DNA from 2 places in the Enterococcus saigonensis genome. Region 2 is predicted to be linked to the other one. Evidence: predicted binding sites of a transcription regulator. Region 2 holds the regulator's gene; the other holds the start of a gene.
What was found. The regulator LexA, encoded in region 2, represses DNA repair genes until DNA is damaged. The targets are predictions, from matches to a motif close to CNAACANNTGTTNG.
Positions count from the first base shown of each region.

Region 1: the regulator LexA is predicted to act here: its motif matches at 13,974-13,987, upstream of recA (recombinase RecA).

Region 1 is NZ_AP022822.1:162,939-179,168, forward strand. Features, by position in the region: gene gltX (glutamate--tRNA ligase) at 1-890, shown strand, start outside; T-box leader at 936-1,130, shown strand; gene epsC (serine O-acetyltransferase EpsC) at 1,350-1,880, shown strand; gene cysS (cysteine--tRNA ligase) at 1,877-3,289, shown strand; gene EsVE80_RS00730 (Mini-ribonuclease 3) at 3,286-3,684, shown strand; gene rlmB (23S rRNA (guanosine(2251)-2'-O)-methyltransferase RlmB) at 3,674-4,582, shown strand; gene EsVE80_RS00740 (NYN domain-containing protein) at 4,584-5,111, shown strand; gene EsVE80_RS00745 (sigma-70 family RNA polymerase sigma factor) at 5,209-5,784, shown strand; gene EsVE80_RS00750 (Veg family protein) at 5,860-6,162, shown strand; gene EsVE80_RS00755 (GNAT family N-acetyltransferase) at 6,269-6,709, shown strand; gene mscL (large conductance mechanosensitive channel protein MscL) at 6,938-7,387, opposite strand; gene yfmF (EF-P 5-aminopentanol modification-associated protein YfmF) at 7,726-8,988, shown strand; gene yfmH (EF-P 5-aminopentanol modification-associated protein YfmH) at 8,985-10,283, shown strand; gene ymfI (elongation factor P 5-aminopentanone reductase) at 10,287-11,012, shown strand; gene EsVE80_RS00780 (helix-turn-helix domain-containing protein) at 11,033-11,944, shown strand; gene pgsA (CDP-diacylglycerol--glycerol-3-phosphate 3-phosphatidyltransferase) at 11,981-12,559, shown strand; gene EsVE80_RS00790 (competence/damage-inducible protein A) at 12,692-13,933, shown strand; gene recA (recombinase RecA) at 14,147-15,187, shown strand; gene EsVE80_RS00800 (ABC transporter permease) at 15,810-16,230, shown strand, end outside.
Region 2 is NZ_AP022822.1:1,401,008-1,417,237, reverse strand. Features, by position in the region: gene EsVE80_RS06700 (ABC transporter permease) at 1-46, shown strand, start outside; gene EsVE80_RS06695 (metallophosphoesterase) at 218-1,537, opposite strand; gene EsVE80_RS13995 (hypothetical protein) at 1,857-1,985, shown strand; gene EsVE80_RS06690 (hypothetical protein) at 2,232-2,444, opposite strand; gene lexA (transcriptional repressor LexA) at 2,566-3,186, opposite strand; gene EsVE80_RS06680 (DUF896 family protein) at 3,355-3,597, shown strand; gene tkt (transketolase) at 3,685-5,679, shown strand; gene EsVE80_RS06670 (glucosaminidase domain-containing protein) at 5,933-6,829, shown strand; gene cysK (cysteine synthase A) at 7,000-7,932, shown strand; gene EsVE80_RS06660 (Fur family transcriptional regulator) at 8,203-8,646, shown strand; gene EsVE80_RS06655 (RidA family protein) at 8,643-9,020, shown strand; gene EsVE80_RS06650 (DnaD domain-containing protein) at 9,138-9,824, shown strand; gene nth (endonuclease III) at 9,828-10,478, shown strand; gene EsVE80_RS06640 (PBP1A family penicillin-binding protein) at 10,545-12,842, opposite strand; gene recU (Holliday junction resolvase RecU) at 12,832-13,467, opposite strand; gene EsVE80_RS06630 (DUF1273 domain-containing protein) at 13,530-14,072, shown strand; gene gpsB (cell division regulator GpsB) at 14,149-14,580, shown strand; RNA gene rnpB (RNase P RNA component class B) at 14,601-14,965, shown strand; gene EsVE80_RS06615 (THUMP domain-containing class I SAM-dependent RNA methyltransferase) at 15,113-16,230, shown strand, end outside.

The sequences.
Region 1 (16,230 bases), 1.2 Mb from region 2:
GCGATGGGATGCCAACTTATAACTTTGCTGTAGCAGTTGATGATCATCTGATGAAAATCACACACGTTTTGCGTGGAGATGATCACATTGCCAATACGCCAAAACAATTAATGATTTATGAAGCATTTGGTTGGAAAGCACCAGAATTTGGCCATATGACCTTAATCATTAATTCTGAAACAGGGAAAAAATTAAGTAAGCGGGATGAATCAATTCTACAATTTATCGAACAATATCGAGAATTGGGCTATTTACCAGAAGCAATGTTTAACTTTATTGCGTTATTAGGTTGGTCACCAGTTGGCGAAGATGAAATTTTCAGTCAGGATGAATTGATTAAAATGTTTGACCCAAATCGCTTAAGTAAGTCTCCAGCAGCTTTCGATGCTAAAAAGTTGGAATGGGTTAACAACCACTACATTAAAGCAATGGACTTAGATGTTTTAGCGGATATGTGCTTGCCTTATCTTCAAAAAGCTGGGCGTGTGGAAGCTGATTTATCTGAAAAAGATATGGATCGAGTGAAAAAAATTGTTGGTTTATATCAACCACAAATGAGTTATGCTGCTCAAATTGTTGAATTGTCTGAATTGTTCTTTATAGAACATCCTGTTTTAGATGATGCAGCTAAAGCAGTATTAGCAGGCGAAACAGTACCACAAGTACTAGCTGCCTTTAAAGCGAAACTTGAAGCAATGGATACTGTCGATGCTCCAAGTGTTAAAACTGCCATTAAAGAAGTACAAAAAGAAACAGGTATAAAAGGTAAGAACTTATTTATGCCGATTCGAGTTGCGGTTTCTGGTCAAACTCATGGACCAGAATTACCAGATACAGTTGAACTTTTAGGTAAAGAAAAAGCTTTAGCTCACTTACAACAAGTAATGTAACTTTTTTTGGAATACAGTATTACATTAAAAGTTGTGAAATTGAATAAAATTGTGTTGATTAGACGAAGTACTGCGGGATTTTCTAAAAGAGAGGTTACGATTGGTGGAAGTAGCTGAAATGAAGCAGGAAATGCACCTAGGAGCAAGCTTTAAGCCGTTTTGTGGACGTTACCCACAGATGAGGGACAAAGAATTACTTTGTTCAAATGAAAGTGGAACCACGCCAAAAGCGTCTTTTAAGTAAGGAAACTTATTTAAAGGGCGCTTTTTTATTAGAATAAGCATTTTGACTATTAAAAGATGGGAAACAATTGTTTAAAACAGTTAGCAAGATCGGATTCAAAACGATTTGAAAGAATAAGCATTTCACGTGTTATAGACCGGCATATCCGCCATTTTATCTTACTGTTTACGATCAAGCCCAATCTTTTTTGAACATCTTAATTAGGAGGGAATACGATGGGATGGGGGAAACGTGCGATTCAAGCGGCCAAGGAAAATGATCCAGCGGCCCGACACACATTGGAAATTATTTTGACGTATCCGGGTATTCATGCGTTGTTTTGGCATCGCTTTGAACATTTTTTGTACAACCATAAGTTGTTTTTGTGGGCGCGGCTTAGTTCGCAATTTCAGCGCTTTTTAACCGGTATTGAAATCCATCCCGGAGCAAAAATTGGTCAAGGCGTCTTTATTGATCATGGTATGGGGGTAGTGATTGGTGAAACAGCAGAAATTGGCGATGATGTGGTTTTATTTCATGGAGTTACGCTAGGTGGCACTGGTAAACATGGTGGGAAACGACATCCAACGGTTAAATCTGGTGCGATGATTTCTGCTAATGCGCAAATTTTAGGACCTGTAACAATTGGTAAAAATGCGAAAATTGGTGCTGGGGCAGTTGTATTAAAAAATATTCCAGATGAAGCAACGGCGGTAGGGGTACCGGCTAAAGTTGTGCGAATTGCAGGAAAGAAGGTTGAATTATGATAAAAATTTACAATACCATGACGCGAGAAAAAGAAGAATTCAAACCCATTGAAGCCAACAAAGTGCGGATGTATGTCTGCGGCCCGACTGTTTATAATTATATCCACATCGGCAATGCCAGAAGTACAATTGCGTTTGATACTATCCGTCGTTACTTTGAATATCGAGGCTTTGAAGTAAATTATGTTTCTAATTTTACAGATGTTGACGACAAAATTATTCGTGCGGCGAAAGAACTAGGTGTCACAGCGCCAGAAGTAGCAGAACGATTTATTCATGCGTTTGAAGAAGATACCAATGCTTTAAATGTAGAACCGGCCACATTGCATCCACGCGTGATGGATCATATTCCAGACATTATAAATTTTATTACAGTTTTAGTAGAAAAAGGCTACGCCTATGAATCAAAGGGGGACGTTTATTATCGTACCCGTAAATTTGAAAATTATGGCAAGTTAAGCGATCAATCAATCGATGAATTGGAAATAGGTGCTAGTCAGCGGACAGGTGCTGAGCAAGATATTAAAGAAGATCCATTAGATTTTGCCTTATGGAAAAGTGCGAAACCTGAGGAAATATCCTGGGATTCACCGTGGGGGAAAGGACGTCCGGGGTGGCATATCGAATGTTCTGTTATGGCGACCAAACATTTAGGGGATACCATTGACATTCACGGTGGTGGTCAAGACTTGGAATTTCCGCATCATGAAAATGAAATTGCGCAAAGTGAAGCTAAAACCGGTCATACTTTTGCAAATTATTGGATGCACAATGGCTATGTAACCATTGGTGAAGATGATGAAAAAATGAGTAAATCACTGGGGAATTTTGTAACGGTTCACGATTTGATTCAAAAAGTTGAACCACAAGTTTTACGTTTTTTTATGGCAACAACGCAATATCGTCGTCCGATTCGATATAGTGAAGCAACGTTAAAAGATGCAGCCAATAATTTACAACGTTTAAAAACGGCATATGAAAATGCCAACTTCCGATTGGCCACAGCACAAGTTGATTTAACTTGTGATGAAGGAAAGCTTGCAGAGTTAGCAGAATTGGAAAACCGCTTTGTGGCAGAAATGGATGATGATTTTAATGCTGCCAATGGCATTACGGTAGTGTATGAATTAGCCAAATGGTTGAATATGTATGCTGAAAAAAATGAAGTTTCCCAAGTTGTCTTAAATGCTGCAATAAAAAAATTACAAGATTGGTTAGCCGTTTTTGGGATTCGTTTTACTCGCGATGAATTACTAGACGAAGAGATTGAAAAATTGATTGCACAACGAATTGAGGCACGTCAAAATAAAGATTTTGCTCGCAGTGATGAAATTCGCGATCGGTTAAAAGAACAAGGAATTATTTTGGAAGATACTGCACAAGGTACACGATGGAGACGAGAAGTATGAGAGATTACACACAATTAAATGGCTTGGCACTAGCTTATGTGGGAGATGCAATTTACGAAGTCTACATTCGCGATTATTTGGTATCGTCTGGTCAAAGCCGCCCAAATCAATTGCACAAACAAGCAACCCACTATGTTTCTGCCAAAGCTCAGGCCTTTTTAATGAATGAAATGTTAGGTGCGGGTATTTTATCTGAAGATGAGGAATTGTTTTATCGTCGTGGACGCAATAGCAAAAGTCATACTAGTGCAAAAAATGCGGATATTACTACCTATCGCATTGCGACAGGCTTTGAATCATTGATGGGTTATCTGCACTTGTTAAACAAAAAAGAACGCTTAGAAGAGCTCATAGACTGGTGTATCAAGAAGGTAGGTGAAACAAATGGCAAATAGACGAGAAGACAAACCGCCAAAAAATCAAAACCGGAATTTTTATGGCACAAGAGATAAAAACAGACGCGGGAAAAATTCTAATGAAAAAGGAAATTTTCGGCGTAAAAAAGCAGATGATTTTACCGGAAGCCAAAAGACAATTGCCCCTGTTAGTAGTCAAGCAACTGAAGTTAACGAAAATTTTGTCTTTGGTCATCACGCGGTAGTGGAAGCTTTAAAGGCTGGTCGCGGCAATAAACTTTTTTTAGCAGAAGATGCTCGTGGTGATAAAATCGAAGGCTTAAAAATATTAGCAACAGAACAAGCAGTACCGGTTAAATGGGTTCCAAAAAATAAATTAGATACGATGAGTGATAGCGGTGTTCATCAAGGAATGGTGCTCGCTATTACGCCATATGAATACCTTTCATTACCAGAGTTATTGGAAATTACAAAAAAAGAAAACCCATTTTATTTGATTTTGGATAATTTAGAAGATCCGCATAATTTTGGCTCAATTTTACGAACTGCCGATGCAGCGGGAGTCGACGGGGTGATTATTCCCAAACACCGTGCCGTCGGAATTACCCCAATTGTGGTGAAAACATCCACAGGTGCCGTAGAACACATGCCAATTGCCCGCGTGACTAACTTAAGTCAAGCCGTCCAACAGTTAAAAGATACTGGCTTCTGGATTTTTGGTACGGCAATGGAAGGAACAGACTATCGCAAATGGAATGCCAAAGGGAAGATAGGTCTTATTATTGGTAATGAAGGCAAAGGTATGAGTGCTGGCTTGATGAAGTCAGTTGATGAGCTGCTGACAATTCCAATGGTAGGACACGTACAAAGTTTAAATGCCAGTGTTGCCAGCGGTCTTTTGATGTATCAAGCCTTTAGTCAACGGGCAGGTGAATAGGGTGAAAAAACAACTATTAATTGTTGATGGATACAATATGATTGGTGCCTGGCCGGAATTGGTTTCGCTAAAAAAGGCAGAAAAATTAGAAGATGCAAGAGAAACACTGCTTAGTTTATTGTCAAATTATGCCAAATACGAAGGTTTAGAAATCATCGTTGTGTTTGATGCCCAATTTGTACCAGGGATCACTCAGCGCTATACCAAATATCAGTTGCAGGTTATTTTCACCGAAGAAGGAGAAACTGCCGACAGTTATATTGAACGGGTTTCCGGAGAGTTGAATAATGCCTTGACACAAGTTACCGTCGCAACTAGTGATTTAGCAGAACAATGGGTAGTCTTTTCCCAAGGTGCTTTACGAACTTCTGCCCGTGAATTGTACAAAACAGTGCAAAAAACGAATAAATTAATTGCTGAACATCAAGAAGATTTAAAATTCAGCAATTTTCGGCGTAACTCTCCATGGAATGAAGCACAACTTTCGGAGTTGCAACAAAAATTGCAGGAATTAAGTAAAAAAAATTAAAATTATTAATACGCTGATTAGCCCGCCGGATGAAACTGGTTGGGCTTTTTTTCATGATACAGTCAAAAAGTAAGAGAATTTGGGAGGAGGTAGTAAAATGAGGTGTACATCTTTTAACCCCCAAGTAGTTTTGAACCAGATGGAAGTTTTTGAAAAGCTCTTTTTTGATTATCGCCCGGTCGTCTATAAAGTGATGGGGCAGTATTATCTGCGGGATTTTGATTATGATGATTGGTTGCAAGAAGGTCGGATAAGTTTCTTTCACTCTTTGAGCTGTTATGAGGAGTCTCGAGGTGTTTCTTTTGGCACCTTTTTTAGAAACAACTTTGAAAATAAAATAAAAAGCGAATTGCGAAAACAAGGTGCCTACAAAAGAAAAGCAATGGTGGAAGCTATCTCGTTGGAAGAAAAAATTGCTAAAGAGGGTCCAGACTTTTTGGTTGCCCACAATCAAAATGTACTATTAGCAGAAGAACAGCTATTGTTAGAAGAAGAGCTTCTGTCAGCTTTTTGCTTATTATCAAGGTTGGAAGCGGATGTATTACAGGCTTATTTAAAAGGAGAACAGGTAGAATATTATGCTTATCAACATGCCATGAGTCAGCAAAAAATTTATTGTGCGTTAGAACGTGCCCGCCGAAAAATACGCAAGAGGATGAAAATGAATTGGTGAAATTTTTTTGAAAACAGAACCTTTAAAAGAAGAAAAAAATAACGAAAAATTCAGTATTGAAACACCAAAAAAATTATGATACACTTGAAATTTTCAGAAAAATGTGATAAGATGGCAAGCGAGGTGAACGCGATGCCAACAACTTTAGCTTCTATCAAAAAAGATTTAGAATGTCGTATCGGCAGTGAAATCATGCTGGTGGCGCAAACTGGTCGTAAACGTCAAACGGAACGTAAAGGGATTCTAACAGAAACATACCCTTCTGTGTTCGTGGTCGATTTAGATCCAGAAGAAAATTCCTTCGAACGAGTGTCATACAGTTATTCCGATGTTTTAACGCGCACTGTCGAAATCGAATTTTTAGGTGATGCAATATAAAAAATTACGAAGGCTCAGAAGGGCTTTCGTATTTTTTTTAAAAGATAGCACAATTCACGAGCTGTATCTAGGATTATAAGATAATTTTTTTATTAGGAGGGGCCAAATGGAATATGTGGTAAAAAGTTTCGCAGCATTAACAACTAAAGAATTTTACCAATTAGCAAAAGAACGAGTGGCAGTTTTTGTGGTGGAACAAAATTGTCCCTATCAAGAAATTGACGAAATAGATGAAGTCGCACTGCACACTTATTTTATCGCAGAAGACGAGCAAATTGCGGCGTATACACGCATTTATGAAGATGATGACACGATTCATTTTGGACGTGTTTTGGTAACGGAGAAATTTCGTGGTACAGGGTTAGGCAAACAAATTGTAGCCAAAACAATTGCAGTAATTGAAGAAAGATTTCCGGGTAAAAAAATTGTCATCGGTGCTCAAGCTTACTTACAAGATTTCTACGCCAGCTTTGGTTTTAAACCTATTTCTGATGTTTATCTAGAAGATGATATTCCTCATATTGATATGCAGTTGGATGCTTTTTAATTGAAGAGCTCTTACACTCACTGTTCAAAGTAGTGTAAGAGCTTTTTTTGTACCATAAGGGATAAATATTTCGTACAAAGTTAAAAACATGTAAAAATGAAAAGCCTCGACTCTAACGAAGCTAAAAAAGACATGTATTTTTAGCACATCAACCTATCGTACCGTTTTAAGAAAATGTAAAAAAGGCTCTGGGACAAAAGTCAATTGACGTTTATCCCAGAGTCTTTTTTAGTATTCTGAATTATTCAAATCTTCCCGTGCTTTTTTTGTGGCAGGTCCACTTTGTGCTTCCAACAAATCGCGAATATCTTTTAAGTAGTCTTCAGCTGTAATTTCTGGTTCTTCTTCCACTTCTTCTTTTTTGCGTAAATCTTTGGCGCGATTGGCAAATTTTACGATAATGAATAGAACAAAACCAGTGATGATAAAGGTGATAATAGCACTTACGACGTTACCAAATTCGAATTTAACACCGTTAATTTTAACGTCTAAAACATTCATTGCGGAATCCAGATCACCTTTTTTGGTAAATAGCGACACAATTAATCCAATTAATGGTGTAATCAGTCCTTCAACCACTTGATTGACGATACTAGTAAAAGCACTCCCGATAACTACCCCAACGGCTAGGTCCAAGACACTTCCTCGCATTAAAAACTCTTTAAATTCCTTAATCATTTGTCTACTCCTTTCTAGTCTTTTCACATTGAAAATGAAATCGGAAAATTTCATTTGTTGCGAAAAATTTGCATTAAAATGCGAATTACTAAAATCAGTATAGCGAAGATTTTTAAATATTTGAAATGATATGAAAAAAAATCGTAAACAGGCGTAAAGTAAACCGTTGACAGCGGGCTATGCTATAATTGTAGTGATGCAATTTCAAAATATGACTAGTAAAAAAGTTTTTTTCTACAAGTAAATTAGATTCTCAGATTAAAAAATAAAGAAGTTAAATTTGCAGTAGTAACAACCTTTAGTCCATAAGTTGGTACTATGTAATAAGGAGCATGTGTATGTCAATTGAATTAGGAAATGGCATCAACCTTGAAGTGATGCCAAGCAAAAAATACAAGACCACGCGGATCTTAATCCGTTTTTCGGCTCGTCACAGTGAGAAAACAGCAGCAGCGCGCACATTATTGACGAGTTTATTGGAAACCAATAGTTTAAACTATCCTACCCAAAATGAGTTAAGTACGCGTTTAGCAGAGCTTTATGGGGCAGGGTTTGGTGTTAGTGTTGCTAAAAAGGGTAATATTCATCAAATCAACGTAGGAATGTCCCTTGTGAATGGAGCATATGTAGGAGAAGATCATCTTTTTGATGATGCGGTAGCCTTTTTACAGGAGATTTTATTTGCCCCTAATATAAAAGCTGGCGCATTCGATGAAAAAACGTTTGTGACGGAAAAAGAAAATTTAATCGCTTATTTGAAGAGTATGAAAGAAGATAAACAGACGTTTGCTTCTTTGCGATTGCAAGAATTATTTTTCCAAAATTCGCCGGATCAAAAAGTTCCAAGTTTTGGTACCGTTCCTACCACGGAAGATTTAACTGCAGAAAAATTAGTAGCAGTTTATCAACAGATGATGACAGAAGATCACATTGATATTTTTGTTATTGGAGATGTTACTCCTGAGCAAGTGCGTAAAAGTTTTGCTCAACTGCCTTTTGAAAAAACAGCGCGCGCAAAACCCGAAATTTTCTTTACCCAAAAGCATAGCAATATTATCAATGAGCAAGTGGAATATGATCAAGTAACACAGGCGAAGTTAAATTTAGCCTATCAAATGGAGACGTATTACGGCGATACTGATCGCTTTGCTCTCTTAGTTTTCAATGGTTTATTTGGTGGTTTTCCTCATTCCAAATTATTTATGAACGTAAGAGAAAAAGAAAGTTTAGCTTATTATGCCTCTTCTTCTTTTGATTCTTTTCGCGGTATGTTAAAGGTGCAAACAGGTATTGATCAAGAAAAAAGAGCGGCTGTTTTGCACTTAATCAATGAGCAGCTAGAAAGTTTGCGTAAAGGGGAAATCTCCACGGAAGAGTTGGCGCAAACTAAAGCGATGTTAAAGAATCAGTTTCTTTTATCTTTAGATAATCCCCAGGCGTTAATTGAAAACGCGTATTTAGACTTGTGGCTGCCTCAAACAAAAGTGTCTGAGGAAGCTTTTCTCAAAGGAATTGACGCAGTAACGATTGAAGCGGTGAAGAAAATGGCTTTATCTGTAGAATTAAAAGCTATTTACTGCTTGGAAAGGAGCGCCTCATAATGAAAAAAGTGTACGAAAAGGTAAACGAAACGTTATATAGCGAAGTTTTACCCAATGGTTTAACGGTGTATTTATTACCTAAACCGGATTTTCATAAAACTTATGGCTTGTTCACAACGGATTATGGTTCAATTGATAATCGCTTTATTCCGCTAGGGGAAAAAGAATTTATTACTGTACCCGATGGAATTGCGCATTTTTTGGAACATAAGATGTTTGAAAAAGAGACAGGAGACGTTTTTCAAGATTTTGGAAAACAAGGAGCTTCTGCCAATGCCTTTACCAGTTTCACTAAAACCAGCTATTTATTTTCTGCCACAGATAATATCGATTTAAATGTAGCAACCTTACTCGATTTTGTTCAAGCACCTTATTTTACCGCTGAAAGTGTTAATAAAGAAAAAGGAATTATCGGCCAAGAAATTCAAATGTATCAAGATGACCCCAATTGGCGCCAATTTTTTGGCATTATTAATAACTTATATCCACAACATCCCTTGCATATTGATATTGCGGGCACAGTAGAAAGTATTGCTGAAATTACAGCAGAAGACCTCTACACGTGCTACAACACTTTCTATCATCCTAGCAATATGAAATTATTTGTGGTAGGCAATATTGAGCCTGAAAGTATGATGACGTTGATTAAAGAGAATCAGGCAAGCAAGGATTTTTTACTGCCGCAACCAATTCAACGAGCATTTCCAGCTGAAACATTGACAGATATCAAAAAAGTTGATTCCTTGGAAATGCCAGTGGCGCGTGCCAAAGGTGTTTTAGGCATCAAAGTATTAACCAATCAATTACCAACAGACAACACAGAATTATTACGTTTCAAAACGGCTGCTAGTTTGTTATGGCAATTACTTTTAGGCACGACATCGAAAAATTATTTGCGCTTATATGATGAAGGAATTATTGATGATACTTTTGGTTATGAGTTCAATTTGGATCGTACTTTTTGCTTTGCTGATTTTGGCGGTGACAGTGATAAGCCAGCTGAACTTACCAAAGCAGTGAAAGAAATTTTGCTCAATTACGGAGAAGATACTGAAATTAATGAAACCAATTTGACATTATTGAAAAAACGAATGCTAGGGAAATTCTTCCAGTCTTTGAATTCCTTAGAATACATTGCCAATCAATTCAATCAAAACTTATTTGGTGAATTAACATTGTTTGATTTACCGGAAATTATTCAATCCATTACTCTAGCGGATATTTATTCTTGCGGTGATCAGATGATAGACGAGGCGGCAATGAGCGAATTTTTCATGTATCCTAAGGGGGAGTAAGCATTGAAAAATGCGCTTGTAATGGGAGCAAGCGGTGATATTGGTGAAGCCATTTGTCGTACTTTAGCCAAATCTGGCTGGTCTTTATACTGCCACTATTATCGCAATGAAGAAAAAGTATTAAAATTTGTTAGCGAGTTAAAGGAAACCTATCCCCAGCAAGATTTTTTTATGGTATGCTTAGATATGCTAGAAACCCCCGATATTCCGTCATTTTTGGCGGATTTGTTTCAAGTAGACGGCATTGTTTTTGCCGCCGGGTTTACCAAATATGGTCTGCTTTGTGAACATACACAACAAGATATGCGTCAGTTATGGCAGATTCACTTGGAAACGCCCATGTTAATTTTGCAAGGTTTGGAAGAAAAATTACGACGTTCTAGCCAAGCAAGAGTTGTTTTTGTCGGCTCTGTTTATGGTTTGGCGGGCAGTAGTTTAGAAACTGTTTATAGTGCAGTTAAAGGGGCACAACAAAGTTTTGTTCGTGCCTATGCAAAAGAAGTTGCTGCCAATGGCTGTACGGTCAATTGTATTGCGCCTGGAGCTGTTGCAACGAAGATGAACGAAGAATTTTCACCTGCTGAATTAGAACAATTGATAGCAGAAATCCCGTTAGGAAGACTAGCATATACGAAGGAAATCGCGGCAGCTGTAGCCTTTTTATTTCAACAAGATGCCCAATATATTACCGGTGCAACAATTCCTGTGACCGGAGGCTGGCTGCATTAAAGACTGGAGAGAATGTGTAAGTGGCAAATGAAGCAACAACTATCGGTGCAAGATTACGGCAAGCCCGTTTAAATAAAAATATTTCTTTGGATGAACTACAACAAATCACCAAAATTCAAAAACGCTATTTAGAAGCGATTGAAAGCGGAAAATTAGATGCTTTACCCGGTTCTTTTTATGTCCGGGCTTTTGTGAAGCAATATGCACAGGCAGTCGGAGAAGATGGAGATAAATTAGTTGCTATTTTAGATGGCAAAGCTTCGCTTACACCACCTGTGCCTAAGCGCGCACAACCAGAAACAGTACAAGGTTCAAGAAAATCTTTACATGTAGAAGAAAAAACTGGCAATCCCATTATGAGGTTATTACCGGTTATTTTCTTTGGGTTAGTGGCATTGGTTATTGTCGTGATTGTCTTTTACATGACGTGGCAAGATCGCAGCAATCAAACACCAATGATTGCAGATAATTCTTCGGTAGTTGTTAACCAAGCCTCCACAGCAAGTTCAAGTAAAGCGGCAGCATCTTCCACTAAAGAATCCGAGACAAAACCCGCAGAATCTACGAAAGAATCTGAGAAAAAAGAAAAAGAAATGGCAGTAAAACTGGATAGTAACACTCAAAGTGAAGCAGTTTTTAGTTTGACTGATGCCAAAGGTCCAATTAAACTAGATTTTGCCGGCAACGCAAATGGTCCGTGCTGGATTGGTGTCCTAGTTAACAATGGCTACGTTTATCAATATACATTGCAAGCAGGAGAAACGCAGTCAACGACTTTACCAGAAGGTGCAGCTAATGCAACCATTGTTTTAGGCGCAAGTGGCAACTTAAATATCAAAGCTAATGGCAAAGACTTAAATTACACAGATCCGAATATTCCGGCTTTGCGGAAAAATATAACATTGACAATTAATTATCAGACAGCTGAGTAGACAGACAGTTTTGTGTAGAAAAGGAGATTTTTTCAAGTGAATTTACCCAACAAATTGACGGTTATTCGAATCTGTATGATTCCAATTTTTATAATGATTTTAGTATTGCCTTTGGATTTTGGCACCCTTACTGTAGGGGGAACTGAACTGGCCATTACCCATTTAGTCGCAGCGATTATTTTTGCGGTCGCAAGTTTTACTGACTGGCTCGATGGTCATATTGCTCGAGCGCGTGGGTTAGTTACTAATTTTGGTAAATTTGCTGACCCTCTAGCAGACAAGATGCTCGTGATGACAGCTTTTATTTTACTAGTTGACTTAAACAAAGCACCAGGCTGGGTTGTTGCAATTATCGTCTGCCGTGAATTAGCTGTGACAGGATTACGGTTATTGCTGGTAGAAGGTGGCGAAGTAATGGCTGCTGCATGGCCAGGAAAAGTAAAGACAGCGACACAAATGCTAGCAATTATTTTCTTATTTTTAAACAATATTCCGTTTAACTTAATCGGAATTCCAGTTGATCAAATTTTGCTTTATGCGTGCTTAATTTTTACAATTTACTCAGGCGTTGATTATTTTGTCAAAAATACAGCGGTATTCAAAGGCTCAATGTAAAATTAAATATAACAATTGTGGGATAAATTTTATTCCCTAAATTCCCAGAAAGAGGTGCTGTAAAATAAAATTTATTTTGCAGCACCTCATTGTTTTTTTTATCAAATGCGTATATGAAAGTGAGGGATCACATTGAAAGCAGAAATTATTGCAGTAGGAACAGAAATTTTATTAGGACAAGTCGTTAATACCAATGCGACTTTTATTTCAGAAGAATTAGCAGATTTGGGGATTGAGGTTTATTATCATAGTGTAGTAGGGGATAATCCCGAACGCTTAGAAAGTTTGCTAAAAACAGCAGATAATCGTAGTGATTTAGTTGTTTTGTGCGGTGGTTTGGGGCCAACAACAGATGATTTAACAAAAGACGTTGTAGCCAAATACGTCGGGCAAAATTTAGTGGAAGATGTTGCAGGTCGCAAGGAATTAGATCTCTTTTTTACGCGAGCCAAGCGAAAAATGACCTCCAATAATTTAAGACAGGTATTGGTTTTTGAAGACGGTATTGCGTTACCAAATGAGACAGGTCTTGCCATTGGTATTTTTTATCAAAGCTCGACAACTGCTTTTCTACTTTTACCAGGACCACCTTCAGAATTGCGTCCGATGTTTTTGCACCATGGAAAAGCCTTATTAACAGAAAAATTTCCACAAGCAGATAAACTTATTTCTCGTGTACTGCGTTTTTATGGAATTGGAGAATCCCAATTGGTGACACAACTAGCTGATTTAATTGAAGAACAAACAAATCCAACCATCGCTCCGTATGCTAAACCAAATGAGGTTACATTGCGACTAACAGCCAAAGTACAAGATGAAATAAGCGGAATAAAATTATTAGATAAGACGGAATCAGCCATTTTAGAGGAGGTGGGGGAGTACTTTTACGGTTATGGCGAAGAAAATTCATTAGAAGCAGTTGTCGTTAAATTATTGCAGGAAAAAAAATGTCGTGTAACAGCAGCAGAAAGTTTAACGGCAGGTCAGTTTCAAGCCACCCTTGCCAACGTTAGTGGTGCTTCAGCGATTTTTGCAGGCGGTTTTGTGACATATGCAAAAGAACAAAAAGAACAATTACTACAAATTGATCCGGCTTTATTGGATGAGTATGGCGTTGTTAGCGAAGAATGTGCCAAAGCGATGGCTCAAAATGCACGCACAATTGTTGGTGCTGACTATGCGCTGAGTTTTACCGGCGTAGCCGGGCCCACTGAACTAGAAGGACAGCCAGTAGGAACAGTTTGGATTGGATTAGCCAGTGAAACAGAAGTTAAAGCATATTTGTATCACTTCACGCGCAATCGTAGTTACGTGCGTCATAGTGCTGTTATGGCGGGGTTGGATTTATTGCGCCGTACGCTTTTAGCAAAATAAATAGCCAAAAGCGAACAAAAGATTAATATCTTTTAATATGCGAAAATACGTTCGCTTTTTCTTGCTTTTTCAATTTAGAAAGGCTATTATTAAAAAGTAGTTCGGAGTTATTCTTTCTTAACAGTTGCACAAGTTTTATTGTTTTGATACAGTTTCGCTTCAAAAGATGAGGCTTTTGATAGAACAGATGAAAAGATAATGGAGGGAATTCATTTGGCAGACGATCGCAAAGCAGCCTTAGATGCTGCATTAAAGAAAATTGAAAAAAATTACGGTAAAGGTGCCGTAATGAAATTAGGAGAAAAGGCAGATCAACAAGTTTCTACAATTCCAAGTGGCTCACTTGCTCTAGATGTAGCTTTAGGTGTGGGTGGATACCCGCGTGGTCGTATTGTTGAAATTTATGGTCCTGAAAGTTCTGGTAAAACAACCGTTGCGTTACATGCCATTGCAGAAGTACAAAAAAACGGCGGTACAGCTGCTTTTATCGATGCTGAACATGCCTTAGATCCTTTATATGCACAAAATTTAGGGGTTAATATTGACGAGTTATTATTATCACAACCAGATACTGGTGAACAAGGTTTAGAAATTGCCGATGCTTTAGTTTCCAGCGGTGCAATTGATATCGTTGTAGTCGATTCGGTTGCGGCGTTAGTACCCCGTGCGGAAATTGATGGTGAAATGGGAGATGCTCACGTTGGTTTGCAAGCCCGTTTGATGTCTCAAGCATTACGTAAACTATCAGGCTCTATTAATAAAACGAAAACAATTGCCGTCTTTATCAACCAAATTCGTGAAAAAGTTGGTATTATGTTTGGTAATCCTGAAACAACTCCTGGTGGCCGTGCCCTGAAATTCTATGCAACTATCCGTTTAGAAGTTCGTCGTGCGGAACAATTAAAATCTGGAACAGATATTATTGGGAATCGGACTAAGATTAAAGTTGTTAAAAACAAAGTAGCGCCACCTTTTAAAGTAGCGGAAGTTGACTTGATGTATGGCCAAGGTATTTCCCAAGAAGGAGAACTTTTAGATATGGCGGTTGAACAAGACATCGTCGATAAAAGCGGTGCTTGGTATTCATACAAAGGTGATCGTATCGGACAAGGTCGGGACAACGCCAAAAATTATATGAAAGAACATCCTGAAATGAAAGCCGAAATATCCACCCGTGTTAGAGAAGCATACGGTATTGGAGATGGAACGGAAGTAACGGTTGAAGAAGCACAAGCAGAATTACCACTGGATTAGTTTCATAAAAAAGACCCTACGAAAAAATTTCGTGGGGTCTTTTTTATGATTAAATTACCTATCACACTCCCTATCTTCTTTATCTGACTGAAACGGCAAGAGAAGAAACCTTATAGGCTGTTTCAAACGCATTTGCATTAATTCAATTTACTCCAATGAACGGATCTACCACATAATGAAAGCCATTTTTGTAACCATCTAATGTTACTACATGACGATTCCAAATAGCATCTCCCCAAAAGAGATGGTGTGTTTAGCGCAGGTAAAACCATAAGTTACCCATGACACAACTGGATTTCCTTTCGCTACTTCATTTTTAACTCTAAACAGTTGTTATTATACACCTGGATTCAATACACAGAAAATAATCATGTTATCTGGTAAGAGGAGTTCAATTCCTTATCTTCTTTTTTCAATAGTCCCAGTTGTACGTTGAAAAGTTTTGCTAAGTTTTAAATGTGAACAAAACATGAAAAAAGATATATCATTTCTAAAATTTGTTGCATTTTATCTAAAGTTTGTTCCTTACCTCTTGGTTTTGAAAGCGGTATTATTACTACGTCAGGAAGGTCCAAAAGATTAAAAACGACCGTGATGCAGAAAAATATAGGGAGGTTTAAAGATGAAGAAAAGGAAAAAAGTGGGCTTTTGGCAAAATGTGTGGCGCTATAAAGCTTTAATTTTAATGGCGTTACCAGGGTTTGTCTGGTTTATCTTCTTCTTTTATATACCGGTGTTTGCCAATGTGGTAGCTTTTAAAGATTTCCACATTTCGCCAAATGGGTTTATTGATAGCTTGATGACAAGTAAGTGGGTAGGTTTTGATAATTTCAAATTCTTATTTGCTTCAAAAGACGCTTGGCTGATTACCCGCAATACAATCGCGTATAATGTAGTTTTCTTAGCATTTAACTTATTTTTTGCGATCGCTTTTGCAATTATTATGAGTGAACTACGAAACAAAAAATTGGTAAAAGTTTATCATACGATGTCACTTTTACCTTACTTTTTATCTTGGGTTGTAATCGGTTACTTTGTATATG
Region 2 (16,230 bases):
TCGCGCAGCACGTTTAGATCCAATTGATGCATTGCGCTATGAGTAAAAATTTTTGTTTTAAGGAGATAGCTGCTTTTTTGTGAAATGGAAATAGCGGTTAAAAGCGTAAGAATTCAGCTATAACTGATTGCCAAACGATTAGCTGATTTAAGCTTAAACTAGCTTTTATAGGCAAAAAACTTCAGGAAACCGCTTATGTGGCATTTCCTGAAGTTTTTTATTTGAGTTTAATTCTTAATTTTTGATCAGGTAAATTTGTATCATTGATTGCAGAATCAACATATTTTTGTAGAAAGGGTGTGTATTTAGCTACTTCTTTATAAGCAGGTGATTTTTTTAGTTGCGTTCTTTTTTTTAACGAATAATTGTCTTGACCAGTAAAATAATTGTAATTCACTTCGCCTATTAAATTGGCTGCCGGTTCCAAAATACTCTTATTGCGAATATTTTGATCTAAAAGTTGCTGATAGGCTAATCTTTCCCCATCTTTTAGGAAAAGCTGTTTTAAATAGGTGTTATGATAACGGAGATCTTTAGCAGTCTTTTTATTTTCCTTAGCCCATAAGTCGACATCAACCGTTTTGCGCGTATAAGAAATGTTGTCTGGTGTAAGCTTTAATTCACCATAAGCATGATCGGCAATAGCAAAAGAACTAGTAACAACTTCTATAATATCGGTTTCTCTAGTAGGATCTTTTATAATATCTTGAGCATGAATATGACCGGAGAAAACTATTGGCACATGATAGTGTGCTAAAAGACTTTTAAGCGTTTGAGCATTTGACAAAACGTAACCTTTGTAAACAAGAGGATTATGAATAAAAAGATTATGGTGCATAAAGACAATTGGAATTCTTTTGTTGTTTTGTGCTCCTTTTAAACACTCTTTTAGCCAAGTCAATGTTTCTTTGGTTATTTGGCCACCCGTATGAGGTTGCGCACGACTTGGCTGGATGGGATACTCATTTGTATCCAAAAAAATGAAGTCGTATTTTTTATTAATTTTAAGCGCATAACTCAGAGAACTTTTGTCTACACTAGTTGCAAGGTTATAACCATCTGGAAAAAATTTTTTAAAATCAGCAGGTGAAATTTGGGCAATACGTTTCTTAGTATCTCCACTATACTTGCGTGCCCAGCCATCAAAAATATCGTGGTTTCCTGGAATTGCTAAAACTTTTATACCAATCTTTTGTAAAGGAGAAAAAATTTTTGCCATTTCTTTGGCACTTTGCTTTTCGCCGTTAAGTGTTAGATCGCCCGTTAAGATGATTGCTTTTGGCTTTACTTTTTTTGCTTTGTCAATAAAGGCAGTTAAAGCTTCTTGTTGATAATCCAAATCCTTACCGGCTGCAGTCTTTTTGATAAATTGAAATTCTTTCCCATCATCGTGAAGAGATGGGGCAATAAAATGAATATCCGTAGCTACCCAAAAAGTATTGTTTTTTGAATCGAATGCTGTTTTTTCAGCCTCTTTGTAGCAACCTGTCAAAACTACTCCTGTTAGAGTCAGTAGTAGCATTAGTATTTTTTTCATCTTCCACACTCCCGCAGGTTATCATAGCACAAAGTCGTTAATGATGTTAAAAACTTACCAAATTTTCAGTACAAGATTAACGAGTTGTGATGTTTTCAGAAATGTGATTCACGCATCGCTTTTTCTAAAAGCTATTAACGCCAGTACTGAATACTTTCAATAAGTTAGCCGGGTATCATTTTTACCAAGCTATCATTGGAAGATAGCGAATCTAACTTCCTTATCAAACATGCAGTATTTGCTTTAAGGAATTCTATCTTGTATAATCAGTAATCACAGGCTTTAAAAGTAATAGCTAAGGTAAACTAAGGAGAAAAAAATGAATCAAAAAGAAAAGATGCTCGAGTTAATTAAGAAAAAACAAGGCGGTGGCCGAGTAAAAGAAATGCAAGCACCAAAAAATGATCGTAAAAATATGCGAAAAGGTCCTAAAATTTATAACAAATAAGTAAAAATCGTACTCTCTAGTTGAGATAGTACGATTTTTTTATTTGCAAGTATTCGCGTAATAAAAAAATAGCAATATCTATAAAAAGTCTCGCAACGATTATATTTGTATTATTTAAGTAGCTTCATTTCAATTATTATGTTGTCAGACACAAAAAAAGATTTGACGTAAAAGTCCTGAGACTAATCTGTCAAATCTGAAAAATAATTTCTTATCAAAGTAATATTGAATGGCTATTAAGAAATTTTATTTGTATTGATGATAGGTATTTTGGCCTTTTTGGTTATAAGGATAAAATTTACGAATACTTTGACGATATTTTTTTTCGTCCCACATGGTAAACCAAATTAAAAAGGGAGGTACAAAAATCAAAGCGGCTAATGCAATACCATAGTGACTAATGACAAAGCTGACAATTAAACCCAAAACGATTAAAGAAATATTACGAAATGTATTCATCCTTTTCACCTCAATTAAAATATACGAACAAACGTTTGTATATTGATTATACGAAAGTATGTTCGGTTTGTAAAGTAAAAAAATAAATCCTCGAAAATTTCGAAGATTTATTTTTACCTTCTTAAAGTAAATCACGATAAAGGCCAACTACTAAACCCAAGATTTTAACATTTTGCAAGATGATAGGCTCCAGATAATCATTTTCTGGTTGAAGTCGGATATAATCACGTTCTTTGAAAAATCTTTTACAGGTTGCTTCGTCTTCATCAGTCATGGCAATTACAATATCTCCATTATTGGCGGAGGCTTGTTTTCGAACGATGACTTGATCGCCATCCAATATACCAGCATTAATCATACTTTCACCACGGATTGTTAGCATGAACAAAGAGCCACTGTCGTTTAATAAGTGTGGTGGAATTGGGAAAAAGTCTGATGCTTCTTCTACGGCTAAAATTGGTTCACCAGCTGTTACAACACCGAGCATTGGAATTGTTTCTGGTTGAGCTCCGATTTTTTCAAGCCCTAATTCGGTTAATTCAATTGCCCGTGGTTTTGTAGGGTCACGTAAAATTAAACCTTTCTTTTCTAAACGGGAAAGATGACCGTGAACAGTTGATGTGGAGGATAAAGAGACTGCTTCACCAATTTCTCGCACAGTAGGAGGATAACCTTTTTGCGAGACGCGATCGTGAATAAATTTTAAAATTTCAATTTGGCGATTTTCTGTGCGTTTAGCCATACTGCACCTTCTTTCTTTAATAATTTAAGTTTAGCATAAAGTATAAAACAAATCAAACAGACGTTCGCTTTGGGTTTGTGGTTGTCAGAGCGCTTTTTTTTAGCTAAGATAAGAAAAGAGTTGTGTTACTAAATAGTTTAAAGTTCATAATAAAAAGGGGATTTTAAAATGCTATCACAAGAAAAATTAGCACGTATTAATGAGCTGGCAAAAAAGAAAAAAGAAGCTAGCTTAACTGATGCAGAAGCACGCGAACAAATAAATTTACGTGAAGAGTATCTAAAAGCTTTCCGTTCAGGTATGCGACACCACATTGAAGGAATGAAAGTTGTTGATCCTAAAGGAAACGATGTAACACCGGATAAATTAAAGGAAATTCAAAAACAAAAAGGTTTACACAATCGGGATTGATATTTAATTGCTTTTCTAGTAATAATCCGCTACAATGAGGATGTAAACAATAAAGGTAAAAAAAACCTAAAATAGGAGGAAGCACAATTGTTTGATAAAATCGATGAATTGAGCGTTAACACCTTACGTACATTAAGTATTGAAGCAATTCAATCTGCAAATTCTGGTCATCCAGGGTTACCAATGGGAGCTGCACCGATGGCTTATGCTCTTTGGACAAAACATTTGAAAATTAATCCTGCCACATCTCGTAACTGGGCTGACCGTGACCGTTTTGTATTATCTGCAGGTCATGGTTCAGCATTACTTTACAGTCTACTACATTGCGCAGGTTACAAAGTTACAATTGATGATTTAAAAAACTTTCGTCAATGGGGTAGTAAGACACCTGGACATCCGGAGGTAAATCATACGGATGGTGTTGAAGCCACGACTGGTCCTTTAGGTCAGGGTATTGCAATGGCTGTTGGTATGGCAATGAGTGAGGCGCATTTAGCAGCTACTTATAATCGTGATAATTTTAATATCATTGATCACTACACTTACGCACTTTGTGGTGATGGTGATTTAATGGAGGGTGTCTCACAAGAAGCAGCGTCAATGGCTGGACACATGAAATTAGGCAAACTTGTCGTTTTATATGATTCAAATGATATTTCTTTGGATGGACCAACTTCAAAAGCTTTCACAGAAAATGTTGGAAAACGTTTTGAGGCTTATGGTTGGCAACATATTTTAGTAAAAGATGGCAATGATTTAGAGGCAATTTCTGCTGCAATTGAAGAAGCTAAAGAAAACGCAGACCAACCAACACTGATTGAAGTCAAAACAATTATTGGCTTTGGTGCACCGAATGAAGGTACAAATAAAGTTCATGGAGCTCCCCTTGGAGTAGAAGGCATCGCCGCTGCTAAAAAAGCTTACGATTGGAATTATCCCGATTTTACTGTACCTGAGGAAGCTTCAAAACGTTTTAAAGAAGCAATCAATGATCGCGGACAAAAAGCAGAAGATGCTTGGGATAAAATGTTTGCAGCGTATACGCAAGAATATCCACAATTAGCAGCACAATTTAAGGCTGCTTTTGCTGGGGAACTTTCTGATGGTTGGGATGCACAATTGCCTGTTTACGAAGAAGGAACGTCACAAGCAAGCCGTGTATCAAGTAAAGAAATGATTCAAGCTTTATCTAAAGCTGTGCCAACTTTATGGGGCGGTTCAGCAGATTTGTCATCGTCTAATAATACTATGGTGGCAGCAGAGAAAGATTTTGAACCTGGTCAATACGAAGGTCGTAATATTTGGTTTGGCGTTAGGGAGTTTGCCATGGCAGCTGCTATGAATGGTATTCAACTACATGGGGGCACCCGCGTGTACGGTGGAACATTCTTTGTGTTTACAGATTATTTGCGGCCAGCATTGCGCTTATCAGCAATTCAAAGTGCACCAGTTGTGTACGTTCTTACCCATGATTCTGTGGCTGTTGGTGAAGATGGACCAACGCATGAACCAATTGAACAGCTAGCAAGTGTGCGCTGTATCCCGAATGTTCAGGTTATTCGTCCGGCTGACGGAAATGAAACAAGAGCAGCTTGGAAAATTGCGATGACAACGACAAACAAACCAACTGTTTTGGTTTTAAGTCGCCAAAACTTACCGGTTTTACCTGGGACAAAAGAAAATGCTGATGAAAATGTTGCAAAAGGTGGTTATGTTCTTTCACCGCAACAAGGAGAAAAACCAGAGGGAATTTTACTTGCAACTGGTTCAGAAGTTGACTTAGCAGTGCAAGCGCAGGCAAAATTGCAAAAAGCTGGAAAAGATGTTTCGGTTGTGTCATTGCCGAGTCTTGATTTATTTGAAGCTCAAAGTGCAGAATATAAGGAAAGTGTTTTACCGCATGATGTAGTAAAACGAGTTGCAATTGAAGCGGCTTCCCCCTTTGGATGGGAAAAATATACGGGCTTTGCGGGAAAAGTAATTGCAATTAATCACTTTGGTGCATCTGCTCCTGGCGAAAAGGTACTTAGTGAATTTGGATTTACTGTTGAGAATGTCGTCGATGTTTACAATTCATTATAATTAAACTATTAAAAGACTCTTATAAGCTGATTTTCCTAACGGTTTATAAAGAGTCTTTTTTGTTTTTGTGGAAAAATAGACGAATTTTCGAAAAAAACATTTAAAAAACTTTTTAAATGTTGCGTATATTAAATATTTGTTACAAAGAGAGAATCATTTGATTAGCAAAAAAAATCAAGCTATAATACATATACTTAGTTATCTTTATATTTATCTTAATTTTATATAAGTTTTTATCATCAGGAGGAAGAAAATGTCAGAGTATCGTACCCGTAGTGAAAGACATCAAAAAAAACAAGTGACTTTTCAATATAAATTTACTGGTAAAAAAGCAATGTCACTAGTTGGTGTAGGCTTGGCATGTACACCAAGAGTGATGGCACTAATGCCAGCACACAGTGTACATGCAGCTGAATTACAAAGTCAAGGCGTAGATAACACGGCCAATCTAATTAATCAGATCGGTGGGGCTGCCTCTCAAATTGCGCAAGAAAATGACTTATATGCTTCTGTTATGATTGCCCAAGCAATTCTAGAAAGTGGAAATGGATCTTCTGTTTTGGCACAGGCGCCATACTATAATTTGTTTGGTGTAAAAGGAGCGTATAATGGACAGTCAGTCACTTTTCCTACTCAAGAATACTTAAACGGCCAATGGATAACCATGAACGAACCATTCCGTCAGTATAATTCTTACTGGGAATCTTTAGCTGACCATGCTTATGTATTACGCAGTACAAGTTTTGCTACTGGGACAGCTCACTATGCAGGCGCTTGGAAGAGTAATACTGCAAGTTATCTAGATGCGACAGCCTATTTAACTGGACGTTATGCAACGGATCCTACGTATAATCAAAAATTGAATTATTTAATTACAGCTTATAATTTGACGCAATATGACACACCAGCTTCTAGCTATGGTCAAACGAGTTATACTGTACAAGCACAAACAAATGTGCATGATGAAACTTCCGTTGAAAATACTGTGCCTGCTTCACAAAGCCAAACAACAGGTAGTGTATACACGGTTGTTTCAGGAGATACACTCTGGGATATCGCTGCAAAGTATGGTACGACTGTTGACCAACTAATGTTAAACAATGGACTATCCAGTGATACAATTATGGTTGGGCAACAACTTAATGTATAAATTTAATAATTAATAACCGCTTCTATTCTAAAACTACCGGCTAAATGAATTTCTGGTTAGTAGTTTTAGAATAGTTTTTTTAAGACAAAATATTCGCACAAAGGTAATAATTTCGTTATTATGTAAATAAGTACAGCTGTTTTTTTCAGCTAATACAAGGAGGAAGTAACATGAGTGAAATTTATCAATCTGTTTTGGATTTAATTGGTCAAACTCCCATTGTAAAACTTAATCATTTAGTTTCAAGTGATGATGCTGAATTGTATGTAAAATTAGAATTTTTCAATCCTGGTAGCAGCGTAAAAGACCGCATTGCCCAAAGTATGATTGAAAAAGCCGAAGCACAAGGAAATTTAAAACCTGGTGGAACAATTATTGAACCCACTTCTGGAAATACCGGTATTGGCTTAGCGATGGTTGGCGCTGCAAAAGGCTATAATGTCATTTTAGTTATGCCAGACACCATGAGCATTGAACGTCGCAAATTAATGCAAGCGTATGGCGCAAAATTAATTTTGACTCCTGGGTCAGAAGGGATCACAGGCTCCATTAAGCGTGCAGAAAAAGAAGCAAAAGAAAATGGCTACTTTTTACCTTTGCAATTTGAAAATCCAGCTAATCCAGAAGTTCATGAAAAAACAACAGGGAAAGAAATTGTTGATGCGTTTGGTGTCGGTGGATTAGATGCTTTTGTAGCAGGTATAGGTACAGGTGGAACGATTACTGGAGCGGGACATGAATTGCGCCGTATCTATCCAGAAATTAAAATTTATGGGGTAGAACCAGCCGAATCAGCGGTTCTAGAAGGCGGAAAACCAGGTCCTCATAAAATTCAAGGAATTGGTACTGGATTTGTTCCAGATACGTTAGATACAAAGGTATATGATGAAGCAGTAGCAGTATCAAGTGATGATGCGATTGCCACAGCTCGTAAAATGGGAACAAAAGAAGGTATTCTGGTAGGGATTTCCTCCGGAGCTGCCATTAAGGCTGCTGTTGATGTTGCAAAAAAACTTGGTAAAGGTAAAAAAGTTCTAGCAATTGTACCAGATAATGGCGAACGCTATTTATCAACTGTTCTTTATCAGTTTGATGAGGAATGATTTTTTAATAAAGTAAGCTGACAAAAAACTCTTGAGTATTGTATCGACCATAAGAAAAGTTAGGTTAAATAGCCAATTTTTCTTATGGTCATTTGTATTTAAGCGTTTTTTTGTTACTAAAAATTAGTATTAGATATTGTTGTTGCTTTGTTTTTGAGTTTTGTTCAAATTTGACCTATATTGATTTAGAATTTTAATCAGAGTCTTTTCTTTTGTCGCTGCACATAGTATTATTACACTATAAGATGAGAAAGAAGAGGAGGGGATTAAATGGAGGAACGTCTGACTGTTACAGAAGCAATTGAAAAATTAAAAAAAGATAATATTCGAGTGACTCCACAGCGACAAGCCGTTTTAGAATATTTAATTGGCCATAGATCCCATCCAACTGCTGATGAAATTTATCACGCTTTATCACCTTCGTTTCCTAGTATGAGCGTTGCTACTGTATATAATAATTTACGCTTATTTACTGAAATTGGATTTGTTCAAGAAATGAAATATGGTGATGCTTCTAGTCGCTTTGATTTTGCCGCTAAACCACATTACCATGCAATTTGTACAGACTGTGGTAAAGTAGTTGATTTCTTTTACCCATCATTAGAAGATGTTGAGATTGCTGCGAGTCAATTGACCGGTTTTAAAATTAATGATCATCGTTTGGAAGTATATGGATTATGTCCAGACTGTCAAGAAAAGGAGAACACAAAATGAAAGATGTCGTGACAAATTTAGCGCCCCAAGCCATTGGACCATATGTACAAGGAAAGATTGTAAATGGATTTTTATTTGCTTCAGGTCAGATTCCGCTGGATCCAAGTACTGGAGAAATAGTAGGGACAACAATTTCAGAGCAGACAACCCAAGTATTCAAAAATATCCAAGGCTTATTGAAAAGTTGCGATTTGACACTGGAGAATGTCATTAAAACAACGTGTTTTTTAAAAGATATGAATGATTTTTCGGCTTTTAATGAGGTCTATGCTTCATATTTTAATGGTTCTTTCCCTGCCCGTTCAGCAGTACAAGTGGCAGCTTTACCAAAAGATGCCATGGTCGAAATTGAAATTGTGGCAGTTGTGAAGTAGTACTTTGAACCGACTTTTATCAGCTAAAGTCAGTCCAGCCTGCTAGGTTGAGATTGGCTTTTTTTTCGCAGTAAAATAAAAATTACGCTATACTAGTAAAAAGAAATGAGGGATACAATGTTAGCTTTAGACGATTATTTTGCTGCTGGACAAACAGTTATTTCTAATTTGATTTTAGATTACTATCACGAATTAGGCTTAAGCAGTGAAGAACTAGTTTTTTGGTTGCAACTATACCGTCACCATGAACAAGGAGATCATTTTCCTGATTTAAGCCAAATCGCAACCGAGATGGGCGTGGCGCAACAGCAAATTTTTGAACTTCTGAACCAGTTGGTTTTAAAGCAGGTCATTAAAATTGAAACGGTAGTAGTAGACAATAAGCAACAAGACCATTATCTATTTACACCGATTTTTGAAAAAATTGCGCAATTACTAGCTCAGAAAAAAAAAGACAATAAGCAACAAGGACAACAACAAGAAATTTCACAAATGTTTTTGCATTTTCAACAGGAATTTGGGCGCCCTTTGTCATCATTTGAATATGAACGAATTGCTCAGTGGTTGGAAGAAGACAATTATAGTCCTGAAATTATTATATTAGCTTTAAAAGAAGCTGTATTAAATAACGCACGTAGCTTACAGTATATTGAAAGTATTTTATCAAGTTGGCGCAGCAAAAATATTCAGTCTGCTCAAGATGTGGCCAGTGATAAAACCCGCTATCAGAAGCAAAAAGCAAAGCCGAATAGTAATAAAGAACTTTCACCTTATTCCTTACAAAATTGGCTGAAAGGAGAATGATCCATGCTAAATGTGGAAAAAACGCGGTATGCTTTAAAGGTTATGGGCGAAATGTTCCCTGATGCGCATGGTGAATTGATTTATAATACACCATTTCAGTTGTTAATTGCTGTTATTTTAAGCGCTCAAGCCACAGATGTTTCTGTTAATAAGGCAACACCGGCATTATTTGCATCATTTGGTACAGCTGATACTTTGGCAGCAGCATCCTTAGATGATATTATTGCTAAAATTAGAACAATTGGTTTATATCGTACCAAAGCAAAAAATATAAAAGCTTGTGCGAATATTATTGCCACAAAATATGGCGGCATTGTACCGAATGATCGCAAAATTTTAGAATCTTTACCTGGGGTTGGTAGAAAAACGGCAAATGTAGTATTAGCAGAAGCATATGGTGTACCGACTATTGCTGTTGATACACACGTTGAACGAGTCTCCAAGCGTTTGCGAATTTGCAAATTGAATGCAACCGTTGGAGAGGTTGAAAAAACGTTAATGAGAAAGTTGCCGCAGGATGAATGGATTAAAGATCACCATCGCATGATTTTTTTTGGTCGTTATCACTGTCTAGCTCGTAATCCTAAATGTGAAGTATGTCCTTTGTTAACTATTTGTCAAGAGGGTAAAGAGCGAATGAAAATGAAAAATTAAAAGACTGTGGCCGTAACAAATAATCGTTACGACCACAGTCTTTTTCTAGCTAAAATTTACTATTAACTAGTTACCGCCACCTGCAGAACTAGTAGAAGGTGGTGTTGTACTGCTGTCTGGTGTCGATGATGATTCTGGTGGTGTTGTACTACTTTCTGGTGGCGTTGATGGATCTGGTGTAGGTGCAACACTACTACTTTGTTCTGGTTCAGTCGCAGCAGTAGACTCTTCTGTGCTTGAGCTTGATTCTGATTGCGTTTCAGAAGTTGCTTTTGAACTTGGAATGGTTTGGCTTTGAGAATACGAAGGCTGAGTTTCAAGCGATTGTTCATATTTATCGCGCCAATACAATTCATTGCCCACCCGAATTAAATCATCTGGAATTTTCCAATCATTATTTTCACCATTTTGTGCGACATACTGCATCAATTCACGATAAACATCTGAGGCGATCATATTTGATTCAGATGTGATTGGTGTCAGGTGTTTTTCATAACCTGTCCAAACAGAAATGGCATACTGCCGATTGTAACCTACAAAAGTGACATCTGGAGAAATACCGTCTGTCATTCCGATTTTTTCTAAATCTTCATCAGAATAGTTAGAAGTTCCAGTTTTACCGGCTTGAATTAAGCCATCAATCATAGCGTTCGTACCGGTACCTTGTGTAATCACATCTTTCAAAATGTCTGTAATCATATACGCTGTACCAACAGCCATCGCTTTTTTTCCTTCCGGCTTAAATTCATCAGAGGAGCCATCTTGGTAAACAATTTTATTCACATATTGTGGTTTATAATATGTGCCGCCATTAGCAAAAGCTGCATATGCAGCTGCCATTTTAAGAGAGGAAACACCGTATTTTGTTCCATCTTGAGCAGTATTACTTGAAATAGCGTTCGATTGCACCAAGTCTTTATATTGTATACCTAAACCATTTAAAAACTTCGTAACATTCTCTTTGCCGACATCGTTGAATAATTTGACAGCTGGAACGTTCCGTGATTCGTAAAGTGCTGTTCGTAGTGAAATATTCCCCATATATTGTTTGTCCCAATTGTTAACACTAATATTTGTACCGTCATACTTGTACGGTGCATCATCAATGCGTTTAGCTGTTGATAAATTCAAATTCTCAAAAGCAGGACCATAATCGGTGATTGGTTTGACCGTAGAACCAAAATCTCGAGCCGTGCTGACAGCTTGATTATTCCCAAAAACAACATTATCCGGAACATTGCGGGCACCAATTTGAGCTAAAACTTTGCCTGTATTAACGTCGACCATTGTGGTAGCAACTTGCAATTTCTCATCTGGATAATTGACGTATTTGTCTGTATTCACGATTTCATATAATCGTTTTTGAGCATTTAAATCTAAATTAGTATGAATTTCAAGGCCATCTGTATAAACATCCTTGCCCGTCGTGTTCTTAACTTCTTCAATAACTTCTTTGACATAATTATCTACTAACTGTAAATTTTCACTTGATTTTTCCAGATCCTTCAGTCCATCTTTAATAGGTTTTTTTATAGCTGCTTGATACTCATTATCAGTGATTTTATTATTTTCCTTCATCGTGTAAAGAACGGTGTCCCGACGTTCTTTTGCTGCTTCAGGATGCTGATAAGGATCATATGCGTTTGGCGCTTGCGGCATGCCAGCTAGAAGTGCTGTTTGAGCTAAATCAAGATCTTTTAAGTCTTTGCCATAATAAGTATCTGCAGCGGTTTCCATACCATACAAACCATTGGCCATATAGACTTTATTGATATAGTAGGTCAAAATTTCTTGTTTGGATTTTTCTTGCTCTAATTGCAAAGCTAACCAAGCTTCTTGTGCTTTTCGCTTTAAGGTCTGATCGGATTTTTTCGTTGAAAAGTAAGAAAGTTTAATTAACTGTTGTGTAAGTGTACTCCCACCTTGTAGACCACCTTTTGTTACGTTAGACAAAGCAGAGCCGACAATACGAATCGGGTCAACGCCAATATGTTTGTAAAAACGACGGTCTTCAACAGAAACTACAGCATCTTCTAATAGTTGTGGAACGTCTTGAGCGGAAATTTTTTTGCGATTTTCTGAACCTAAGTCAGCAATAATATCGTTATTACTTGCGTATATAACTGAAGAAACAGAAGCGTCTAACTTGTTGTCTTCAATTTTAGGAGCATCTTTAGCGTAAAACCAAAAAAGACCCATTCCTGAAAGTAGGCCGATACACCCAATGATGAAAAAGCCAATTAGACATTTTAAAATAACTGATCCAATAGAATTCTTTGTCTTCTTTTTCACCTTTTTTGGTTTCTTTTGTGGCGCGTTATTGCCACTGTGGCGAGACGCCCGTGATGGTGTGTCATTTCCCATTTTTATTTGACTCCTTTAAAACAAATTTTTCTACTGCCTCAAGATACGGTATCCGTGGGGCTATTTTAGGTGTAATTTCGATTCCAATTTTTTCAATCACAGTCAAAGAAATCGATTTTTTGCCATTTTTTTGTTGTGTCCACAATGAAATCAAGTTTTTACTATCTAGAAAAAAACAACGATGTAATGAGGAAAACCAAAGCAAAACAAAACAAATACCTCCTTGCGCTAAACAAGCTTCCATATGCCGAATTTGATGGTCATGGAAGTTTTTAAAAGGAAAAGATGTTTTATTTTTTGTTTCTTTCGCCTCAAAATCCAAATAAAACCCGCGATAAACGCCATTATAATCTGTGGTAGATGCTTCTTTGAAATAAGCTTCTTTAATAACCGCTGCACTACGTTTTGGATAATCCACATTCACGATTTGAATGGGAGTGGGCTTTTTATGAACCACTGCTTGGTTGTGCGTTAAATAGTAAAGGTTACTTTCATTGATTGCCTCTTCAAAACGCATACCGCGATTACTAAAACTAACTGGTTCTTGAGTTTTAGATTTTGTTTGTTTATGCTTAGCAGGTAGCGCAGCTTGATAAATTTGACCGTTGGGGTACTTTAAAACCATATTCGTCACACTCCTACCGGTGTATTATACCAAAAAGCCAAAAGGAAAGAAAAGGTATCGTTATGGAAACTATAAAAACATTATTATTAACAGGTTATCGTAGTTATGAATTAGGCGTCTTTCAAGATAAAGACCCTAAAATTTCAATTATTAAGAAAGCCATAAAAAACAATTTGGTGCCTTATCTTGATGCAGGATTAGAGTGGGTAATCGTTAGTGGAAATCTTGGTGTTGAAATGTGGGGAGCAGAGTTAATGAGTGAGTTGAAAGTAATATATCCAAATTTACATCTAGGAGTTATCTTTCCTTTTGAAGAGTTTGGAAAGCAGTGGAATGAAGGGAATCAAGAAAAGTTAGTCTTTTTAAGACAAGAAGCTGACTACGTAGAAGCAGTTAGTCACAAACCATATCACAGCCCACAACAATTACAAAATCATACAAAATTTTTATTGCAGCACACAGATGGAGTTCTAGCTGTTTTCGATCCGGAATTTCCAGGAAAACCGAAATATTTACTTGATGATGCCCAGAAAATTGCAGAAAATACCGAATATCTTATTCAACTAATTACTATGGATGATTTACAAAATACCTTCTACGAATGATTTTGGTTGCTTTCTATCTTATTTTTGATAGAATGTTTTAAGAGAGTTTCTAAAAATAAATGAGGTGTATGAATTAATGGCGAATTTAAACTATAGTCCAAAAGACATTTTGCAACAAGAATTCAAAACGAAAATGCGTGGTTATGATCCTGTTGAGGTCGATGAATTTTTAGATAACGTCATCAAAGACTATGAAGCATATAACAAAGAAATTTTAGCATTACAAGAAGAAAATGATCGCTTACAAGCTAAATTGAGCCAGCAAGCAGCAAACCCAGCACCTGCACCAAGTCGCGTGCAAACAGAAGCGCCGAAAAGTCAAACCGTGACAAATTTTGATATTTTAAAGCGTCTTTCTAACTTAGAAAAAGAAGTTTTTGGTAAAAAATTGGATCAAGATACTACAGCAGATAGAACAGAAGTAGCAACACGTGTCTCTCAATCGTTAAACGGTAATTATACAAATGATGAAAATAGTGATGATAACGAACGGACACGTCGTTTTTAAAAAATTTAATGAAATCTGTGATTTTCGGGTAATCGCGGCCTAGTAATAGGCTGAGGAAAGTCCATGCTCGCACAAGCTGAGATGCTTGTAGTGTTCGTGCCTGGCGAAATCATAAGCCAGGGTACTATTTTAGTAACGGCAGGAAAAATTCCTAAGGCGCAAGCTATGGATAAGTATCCTTGAAAGTGCCACAGTGACGAAGCGTCAAAGGAAACTTTGGCGGTGGAACGCGGTAAACCCCTCGAGCGAGCAACCCAAACAATGGTAGGGGCACTTCTTTGACGGAATTAAACGAATACAAGAAGGCATCTTCATGGTGCAGATAGATGGTTACCCCGTAATTTTTGACCCTGAAAAAATTACGGACAGAACATGGCTTATAGAAAATCACAGGATTCAGGGCTTATTTTGAGACTAAATTAAAAGCTGGACAGTGGGTTCAGCTTTTTTTCTTTGCAATCATTTGCATTCAAGAGATAGTCGTGTTTCAATACATTTAAGAACATTTATGCTTGCGGATAAAGGAGAATTTATGAAAGAACAAACATTTAATTTAGTAGCGACCTGTGCCAGTGGTTTAGAAGCGTTAGTAGGAAAAGAATTACGAGATTTAGGAATTGAATGTCAAGTCGAAAATGGCCGTGCGCGTTTTAAAGGTGATTTAACAACGATTGCAACTGCAAATTTGTGGCTGAGAACGGCAGACCGAATTAAAATCGTCGTAGGTGAATTTGATGCTTATACTTTTGATGAGTTATTTGAAAAAGTTAAAGCCCTGCCTTGGGAAGATTTATTACCACTGGATGCGGAATTTCCCGTTAGTGGAAAGTCGATTAAATCAAAACTTTACAGCGTGCCTGATTGTCAAGCAATTACAAAAAAAGCAATTGTTGATCGCTTGCGTTTATATTATCATCGGCCTGCACACGTACCGTTAGCTGAAACAGGTGCGCTTTTTCCTGTAGAAGTCGCACTTTTAAAAGACCATGTGATGGTGACCTTGGATACAACAGGACCAAGTTTATTTAAGCGGGGCTATCGTTTGGAAAAAGGTGGTGCACCGTTAAAAGAAAATTTGGCAGCAGCGTTGGTAATGCTAACCAATTGGCGCAAAGATCGTCCTTTTGTTGATCCTGTTTGTGGCTCTGGTACAATTTGTATTGAAGCGGCATTGATTGGTCACAATATTGCTCCTGGCTTTAATCGTGAATTCTTGTGTGAAACATGGGATTGGGTAGATGCAACTATTTTTGAAAAAGTTCGTACGGATGCTGATAATGCAGCGGATTATGATATAAAATTAGATATTAGCGGCTATGATATTAACGGCAAGATGATTGAAATAGCTAAAGCAAATGCTGAAGAAATCGGTTTGGGAGATTCAATTACGTTCAAACAACAAGCCGTAAAAGATTTTACCACGGATAAAGAATATGGGGTTATTGTAGCGAACCCACCTTATGGCGAACGACTAGGTGAGACAGAAACAGTACAAAGACTATACAAAGAAATGGGGACGGTATTACGTCCATTAAAAACTTGGAGTAAATATATTTTGACGAGTGATTTACAATTTGAATCATTTTATGGTGCTAAAGCAACAAAAAAACGCAAATTATATAACGGTGCTCTGCGCACAGACTTATTCCA